2 linked regions of the Leucothrix mucor DSM 2157 genome follow. The protein of the gene in region 1 interacts with the protein of each later gene in a pairwise test. Links are inferred from orthologs where the notes say so. Each region holds a gene or a part of one and is shown in the gene's direction. Other genes may lie near its edges.

What was found. The genes of interacting proteins can lie anywhere in the genome.
Region 2: the proteins of LEUMU_RS24235 (region 1) and mrcB interact in binary tests that used the Escherichia coli proteins (3 or more experiments, as listed by UniProt). The link is inferred for Leucothrix mucor DSM 2157 from one-to-one orthologs.

What each region holds. Positions count from the first base shown.
Region 1 is NZ_ATTE01000001.1:468,218-471,217, forward strand. It holds LEUMU_RS24235 (peptidoglycan D,D-transpeptidase FtsI family protein), read left to right. Parts: upstream 1-597; coding sequence 598-2,403; downstream 2,404-3,000. Other genes in the region: rsmH (16S rRNA (cytosine(1402)-N(4))-methyltransferase RsmH), read left to right, coding at 1-332; ftsL (cell division protein FtsL), read left to right, coding at 329-601; LEUMU_RS0102055 (UDP-N-acetylmuramoyl-L-alanyl-D-glutamate--2,6-diaminopimelate ligase), read left to right, coding at 2,403-3,000. UniProt on the Escherichia coli protein: Essential cell division protein that catalyzes cross-linking of the peptidoglycan cell wall at the division septum. Required for localization of FtsN.
Region 2 is NZ_ATTE01000001.1:2,275,957-2,280,132, reverse strand. What follows is about bases 958-3,942. They hold mrcB (penicillin-binding protein 1B), read left to right. Parts: upstream 958-1,299; coding sequence 1,300-3,585; downstream 3,586-3,942. Other genes in these bases: LEUMU_RS27955 (tetratricopeptide repeat protein), read left to right, coding at 3,634-3,942; LEUMU_RS27960 (C40 family peptidase), read right to left, coding at 958-1,031. Outside these bases: peptidoglycan-binding protein LysM, read right to left, coding at 1-204; more of LEUMU_RS27960, read right to left, coding at 297-957; more of LEUMU_RS27955, read left to right, coding at 3,943-4,176. UniProt on the Escherichia coli protein: Cell wall formation. Synthesis of cross-linked peptidoglycan from the lipid intermediates.

The sequences.
Region 1 (3,000 bases):
CTGCGACTAAAAGTTTTCAGGCGATCCGGATTTTCATCAACCAAGAGTTGGGTGATTTGGAGCGTTGTATTGCAGAAGCCGTGGATGACCTGGCGATCGATGGTCGCTTGGTAGTGATTAGTTTCCACTCCTTGGAAGACCGGATGGTAAAGCGTTTCTTTAAATTGAAATCCACACCGCCATCGATTCCACGTGGTATGCCGATTTTAGACTCAAGCATTGCTCCACCGTTTCGTACGATCGGAAAAGCACTGAAGCCGGATGAGGATGAAGTGGCGGGAAATGTGCGTTCACGTAGTTCAGTCATGCGAATTTTGGAGCGTTGGGCATGAAGCATTGGCGATTAATTTTATTAGTCTCGCTATATGTCGGTGTCGTGTTCACTGCGATTCAAGTGGTTGTTCAGCGTAACTACACGCGCGGTTTGTTTGTTGAGGCACAAAAAGTAGAGAAACAACGCAATATTTTGACGGCGGAATGGAGTCGTTTGAAATTGCAGCAAGGTACCGATTTAAACGAAGTTCGTGTTGAAGCACAGGCACGGCGGGAACTCGGAATGCATATTCCACGGGCTGTTGATATTAGGGTTATTAAAGAGTGAGTCGCAGAGCTAAACAATCCACTGTAATTCCACCGGTTTATCGGGGGCGACGCCTAACATTATTATTGGTGTTGCTGGCTGGTATGGTGGTGTTATTGCTGCGTGCCGGGTATCTGGAAGTCTTCCAGCAAACTTGGCTGCAAGAGCAGGCGGATAAACGTCAAATGCGTACGATGACCATTCCGCCATACCGCGGCATGATCTTAGATCGCAATGACGAGGCGCTGGCAATCAGTTCTCCCGTTGAGTCGGTGTGGAGTAATCCCCGTAAGTTTTTTGCAACGCGCGATTCATTGACTAAGAAAGCGGCTAGCGATGACAGAGCCGTAGCGGATGAAGCTCGCAATGCGTTGGACGAGCTAGACGTTAATATGGTCAAGCTTGAAGTCATTCTTGGCATGTCTGACGGTGAGTTGAGCAAGCTGCTGGATGACAATAAGCGTCGGAGCTTTGTGTACTTGGTGCGTCAAACGTCACCAGAGCAGGCGCAGGAAATTCAGGATTTAAATATTCCCGGCATTGGTTCCAATGACGAGTATCGTCGTTTCTATCCTATGGCGGAAGCCGTTGCTCATGTGGTTGGCTTTACCAATATTGATGATAGTGGTGTAGAAGGCATTGAGCGCTCAATGAACACTGAGCTAGCTGGTCGCGCAGGTAAAAAGCGCGTTATTCAGGATGGCGCCTCACGTTTAATTGAAGACGTTGAGCAGATTGATCGCATGGTGCCCGGTAAAGATGTGAATTTGAGCATTGATCGCCGGATTCAATATCAAGCTTATAAAGTGCTTAAAGAGCAAGTGACTCAGTTAAGCGCTAAAGCGGGCTCCGTTGTAGTGCTTGATGCGCATACCGGTGAGGTGTTAGCGATGGCCAATATGCCGGGCTTTAATCCAAATGCACGTAGCTCATTGCAGCCTGAAAATTACCGAAATCGTGCGGTAATGGATGCCTTTGAGCCAGGCTCAACTATTAAGCCTTTGACTATTGCAGCTGCTTTGGAAGCACGCGTTCTTGGACCTGATGTGCTGATTGATACAGCGCCTGGCTATCTGATGTTGGGTAAAACCAAAGTCAGCGACCCGCGTGATTATGGCGATTTGACCTTGGATATGGTGTTGGCCAAGTCCAGCAACGTAGGCGCCAGTAAAGTCGCTTTGTTGATGGATGCTAAAGAGCAGTGGAAATTTTTAAACCGGATTGGTTTTGGTTTGCGTCCAGACTCGGGTGCTCCAAGCGAGACAGATGGTTTGCTCAGTTATTACGATAGCTGGGGCAGTGTAGATAGAGCCTCACATGGTTATGGCTATGGTGTGTCGGTGAGTTTATTGCAGTTGGCACAGGCTTATACCATGTTCGCCAATGGTGGCATTATGTATCCGGCAAAACTGCTAAAGCTTGAAGGTGCTCCAGTTGGTCGTCAGATTATGCGCCCTGAAAATGCACGTGCGGTTTTGCGTATGTTGAAGGCGGTAGTTGCTGATGACGCAACCGGTAAGCGCGCAATGATTGATGGCTATACAGTGGCGGGTAAAACTGGTACAGCGTACAAGTTTTTGAATAAGCGTTATGACACACGTCGCCGCATTGTGAGCTTTATTGGTTTGGCTCCTGCCAGCAATCCACGGTTGATCGTGGCAGTGATGTTGGATGAGCCTCAGGTTGAGCGTGCAACCGGTGGCCGTTTGGTGGCTCCGATGTTCACCAAAATTATGTCTAACAGCTTACGCGTTCTGGATATTCCACCGGATGATTTACCTGCGCAAGCCGGATCTGGCGGCACTAAAAAGGGAGGTGCTTAATGACGATGTTATTAAGTGCATTGCTTGATGGTGTTTCCGGTGTACGCGATGCAGCTCCACAGTTGTCTGTTTCAGCAATGACTTTGGATAGTCGCGCAGTGAGCGAAGGTGCTGTATTTGTCGCATTGAGCGGTACACGTGAGCATGGCTTAGCCTATGCGCAGCAAGCGGTTGAGTGTGGCGCTGCGGCAGTGATTTGGGATTATGATGCGAATATTGAGGTTCCTGAATTAGCGGTTCCTCTAATTGCAATTGAAGATTTACCAGCAAGCCTAGGCGGAATTGCAGCCCGTCTTTATAACCACTCCGGTCATGACCTGCAGATTGTCGGGATTACAGGAACCGACGGAAAAACTTCTGTAAGCCACTTTCTGGCGCAGGCAATGAATGCTAGCGGCGGCTCGTGTGCAGTGATCGGTACACTCGGAATAGGTAACCCCAGCGCGCTGGAAAAGGCGACACACACTACGCCCGACGTGATCACCGTTCATCAGAATCTCCAACGTCTCAGTACGCGAGGGAGTCGCTGTGTGGCGATGGAGGTTTCTTCACATGCTTTAGATCAGCAGCGAGTAGCTGGCGTAGCATTTGATGTAG
Region 2 (4,176 bases), 1.8 Mb from region 1 along the record:
CGCCATTAGTATTGCTTTTTCATAGGCCGAGGCGGTTTTTGCGGTCCCCTTAATGGTTGCGACACCGTCTTTTACCACTACTTTAAGGTCATCGACTCCAGGGTTGTCCTCTTCGATATGTGCCTGTAGTTTTTCTGAGGCGTCATCGTCATCACTGCCGAAAATTTTCTTACCGATATTGCGGGCAAAATCAAACAATCCCATGTTTCCACTCCTGAATTTGAATTATTAAGTTATAGCATATTCATAATAGGGGAATTGCGGGACTATTCAAGTATTAAACACGCGGTTTTGCTTTAGCTCTCTAAATAACTCCCGAATTTAACAAAGCGCTTTTTCCAGTAAGGCAAGTTCATGGAGGCAATCACCGCCTTGCGACTACCAGATGATGCGTGGATAAATTTCCCATTACCGATATACACCCCAACATGGTTGGTGCGTGGGTTAATTTTGAAAAATAGCATGTCGCCTGGCTGCAAGTTTTGGAAAGCCAGTGTTTTACTATTATCGCGTTGTTGAGCGGCGGTGCGGGGCAGTTTGGTGTTTAGTGCGCGCTTGTAAATAAATTGCATCAAGCTGCTGCAGTCCAGTCCCCGTGCAGGATTGTTGCCGCCATACTTATAAGGGATTCCAAGTGCTGCATACGCGGCATCCATAATGCGATGGCGTTCACTGCTAATAAAATAGGGGCCGGTCAGTGGATTGCTTGGTTTTCTTTGAGCGGGTCGTGAAGCGGTGCGCACCGGTGGAGCAACGGGGCGATTAAATGAAACGGGCCGTATGCTTGGTTGTGGCGGTGGCGCGCGAACTATCGATGGCGATGAACCCGGATAGCGTTGCTGGCCACCCATATTTGAGGGAATGCTGACCGGAGTCGGAGCCAATACCTGCTGCTGCATGGCTGGATCATCAAAGAAAATTGGCATTAATTGATTGCGGTCATCAACAATCATTTGCGTGTATTGAGCTTGCGCAGTTGTTGCACAGGCAAGGGCGAGAGGGAGCAATAGACAAGTCGTTTTTTTCAGCATGGCTCATGTTCTTCTTATTTATTAAGCGATGTGATTGGGAGTGTTTTTGGAAAAGCTTACTCTAAATTCCTTAGTCCATGCTGAATAGCTGACTGGAGGTATTTTGGTAGATACTATTTTTTCACAAATTCATATAGAATCTGCGGTATTCTTCACTAGCTGGGCAGTGTTTGCTGTCGGGTATCAATAAAAAACACAGGCACACGGAAATTACTTTGTCATATCCCTGCGAATATTTAACTACAAAGCAACCTAAAGGGGCTGAATTGTGAGTTTTCTCTGGTCTTTTATCAAAATTATCTGGCGTATCTTCAGAATTACGCTCTTAGTTTCGATTGTCATCGGAGCTGTAGTGGCTGCCGCCTACGTGCTTAAGCTGGATGACCAGGTTAAAACACAATTTGCCGGCAAGCTCTGGGCACTCCCTGCACGCGTCTTTGCACGACCGTTAGAGTTGTATGAAGGGCAAACTTTGCTTGCAGAGAACCTGGAAAAAGAATTACAGCTGCTTAATTACACACAGGGAACTGACAGTAATAGCACCGGCTCATTTAAGCGTAATGGCAATACATTTGTCATTCATTCGCGTGGATTCCAGTTCGCGGAAGATACCGAACCTAAACGCAGCCTTGAGTTAAAAATCAGCAAAGGACAAGTAACCTCCTTGCGCCATGTTGATGACACTGGCCCGCTTAGTCTGATGCGCCTTGAACCGCTACTGATTGGTAATTTTTACCCAAGTCATAATGAAGATCGGGTTTTGGTCCAGTTGGATGAAGTGTCTCCCATGTTGATTAAGGGCCTGATTGCGGTTGAGGATAAAAACTATTACGACCATGTTGGGGTTAATCCCAAGTCGATTTTACGGGCGATGCTGGCGAATGCTAAAGCCGGTCAAACGGTGCAAGGTGGTAGTACACTTACCCAGCAGTTGGTTAAGAACTTTTACCTGACCAATGAACGTAGTCTCAAGCGTAAAGTGAATGAGGCAACCATGGCGTTGCTATTGGAATTACACTATTCCAAAGACAAAATTTTAGAGACCTATCTGAACGAGATTTATCTTGGGCAGAATAAAAAGCGTGCGATTCATGGTTTTGGTTTGGCCTCACAGTTTTACTTTAGCCGACCGATTCGTGAGCTGGAAACGGATCAGGTGGCTTTGTTGATTGGTATGGCGAAGGGTGCTTCGTATTATGACCCGCGTCGCTTCCCTGACCGTGCTATCGAACGTCGTAATCTGGTTCTGGATGTCATGGCTCGTGAGGGCGTGATTAGCGATGCAGATGCTGAGTTGTATAAGACTCGCCCATTGCATATCACAGCCAATGCCCCACCGAGTGTTAGCCCATTCCCCGCTTATTTAGAGCTGGTGAAATCCCAGTTGCAGCGTGACTATCAGGAAGAAGATCTGCGCAGCGAAGGCTTGCTGATTTTCACTGCGATGGACCCGATTGTACAGCTGACTTCTGAGAAGGTGTTAAGCAAGCGAGTTGAGCAGCTTGAGAAACAAGAACGCATTCCCGCTGGTAAGTTAAACGGCGCAATCGTTGTGAGTAGCGTGCAGGATGGCGAAGTACTGGCGATGGTTGGCGGACGTGATGTGCGCTATGCTGGCTATAATCGTGCGATTGATGCTAAGCGACAAATTGGTTCTTTGGTTAAGCCGGGTGTCTATCTGGCGGCTTTGGAAAACCCTGATCAATATACGTTGTCGAGCCTGATTAGTGATGGGCCGGTTAAAGTGCGTCTATCTAATGGTGAAGTGTGGGAGCCTGGAAACTACGATAATCGTGATCGTGGCTTAGTGACGCTTGAAGAAGCGTTAGTTAAGTCCCGCAATACGCCAACCGTGCGAATCGGTGTGACTTTGGGGATGCCTAAGATCGTTGAAAAGCTACATGCGATGGGGGTTGTTGCTGATATTCCGCCATATCCTTCAGTGCTGCTTGGTGCATTAGAATTATCACCGCTAGAAGTGCAGCAGATGTATCAAACGATTGCCTCGGGTGGTAGCTACACGCCATTAAAATCTATTCGCAGTGTGATGGATTCATTCGGCCGTACCTTGCGTCGTTACCCGCTGAATATTCAGCAAGTGACTACGCCAGAAGCAAACTATCTGCTGACCTATGCAATGAATCAAGTCACCAAGCGTGGAACGGCAAGTTACCTATCCAGAGTATTGCCAGCCTGGAAAAACTCAGCGGGTAAAACCGGAACCACCAATAACAAGCGAGATAGCTGGTATGCCGGATTTACCGGTCAGCATGTTGCTTCTGTTTGGGTTGGTCGGGATGATAATAAAGAAACCGGCTTAACGGGTGGAACTGGCGCGATTAAAGTCTGGGGGGATCTGTTTAAAGTGCTGCCAACAAGGCCCCTGAAACCAGTGCGTCCGGGTAATGTACGCTTTGTGAAGGTTGATGCGGAGACGGGGTTACTTTACAACCCAAGCTGCGGAAAAAGCCAGACCTTACCGTTTTTGCGTGGCACTCAGCCAACCAAGTATCGGGTTTGTGTTGTAGATGCACCAGCAGCCGTGGAAGAGTAGTTAAACAATAATAATACACTCGATTAAACAGATTTTTTTGGAAATATAATGTTCAGAAACACCGATTTAAGATATGCGTTATTAGCAGTTATTGCGCTGGGGAGTGCGGCTTGTTCTAATCAGGATATACGGGACTCTCGTCCGGTTAATCAGCTGCCACCGATTCCAATCTCTGAGCCGCCTCAGCCGAGAGTGCAGCCGCCTGCACCTGCTCGTAGTCAGTATGAAACGCCAGCGTTTGAGGAGTACAAGCCTCAAAGTTATTCTGAGCCGCAGTACGATGATACTTACGCGCCGGAAAAAGACTATCAAGATGCCTACACCTCTACGATTGAGCCGGATGCGCCGGTGGTCGTGGAAACACTAAAGCCTGAGCCATTGGTTGCAGTAGAGCCTGAGCCTGCTCCGGTAGTGACTGCGGCGGATTTAGCGGCAGAGCGCCGTAAAAGTGAGCTGGATATTGACCCTTTTGCTAGCGTACCTGATCGCGAAGTGTTAACTGCGACGCGTCCTAATAAGTCAACTGCTGAACCAGCACCAGCGCGAGCGACTAAGCCATTATCTGCGGCGGCTAACGCACTGCTGTTATCA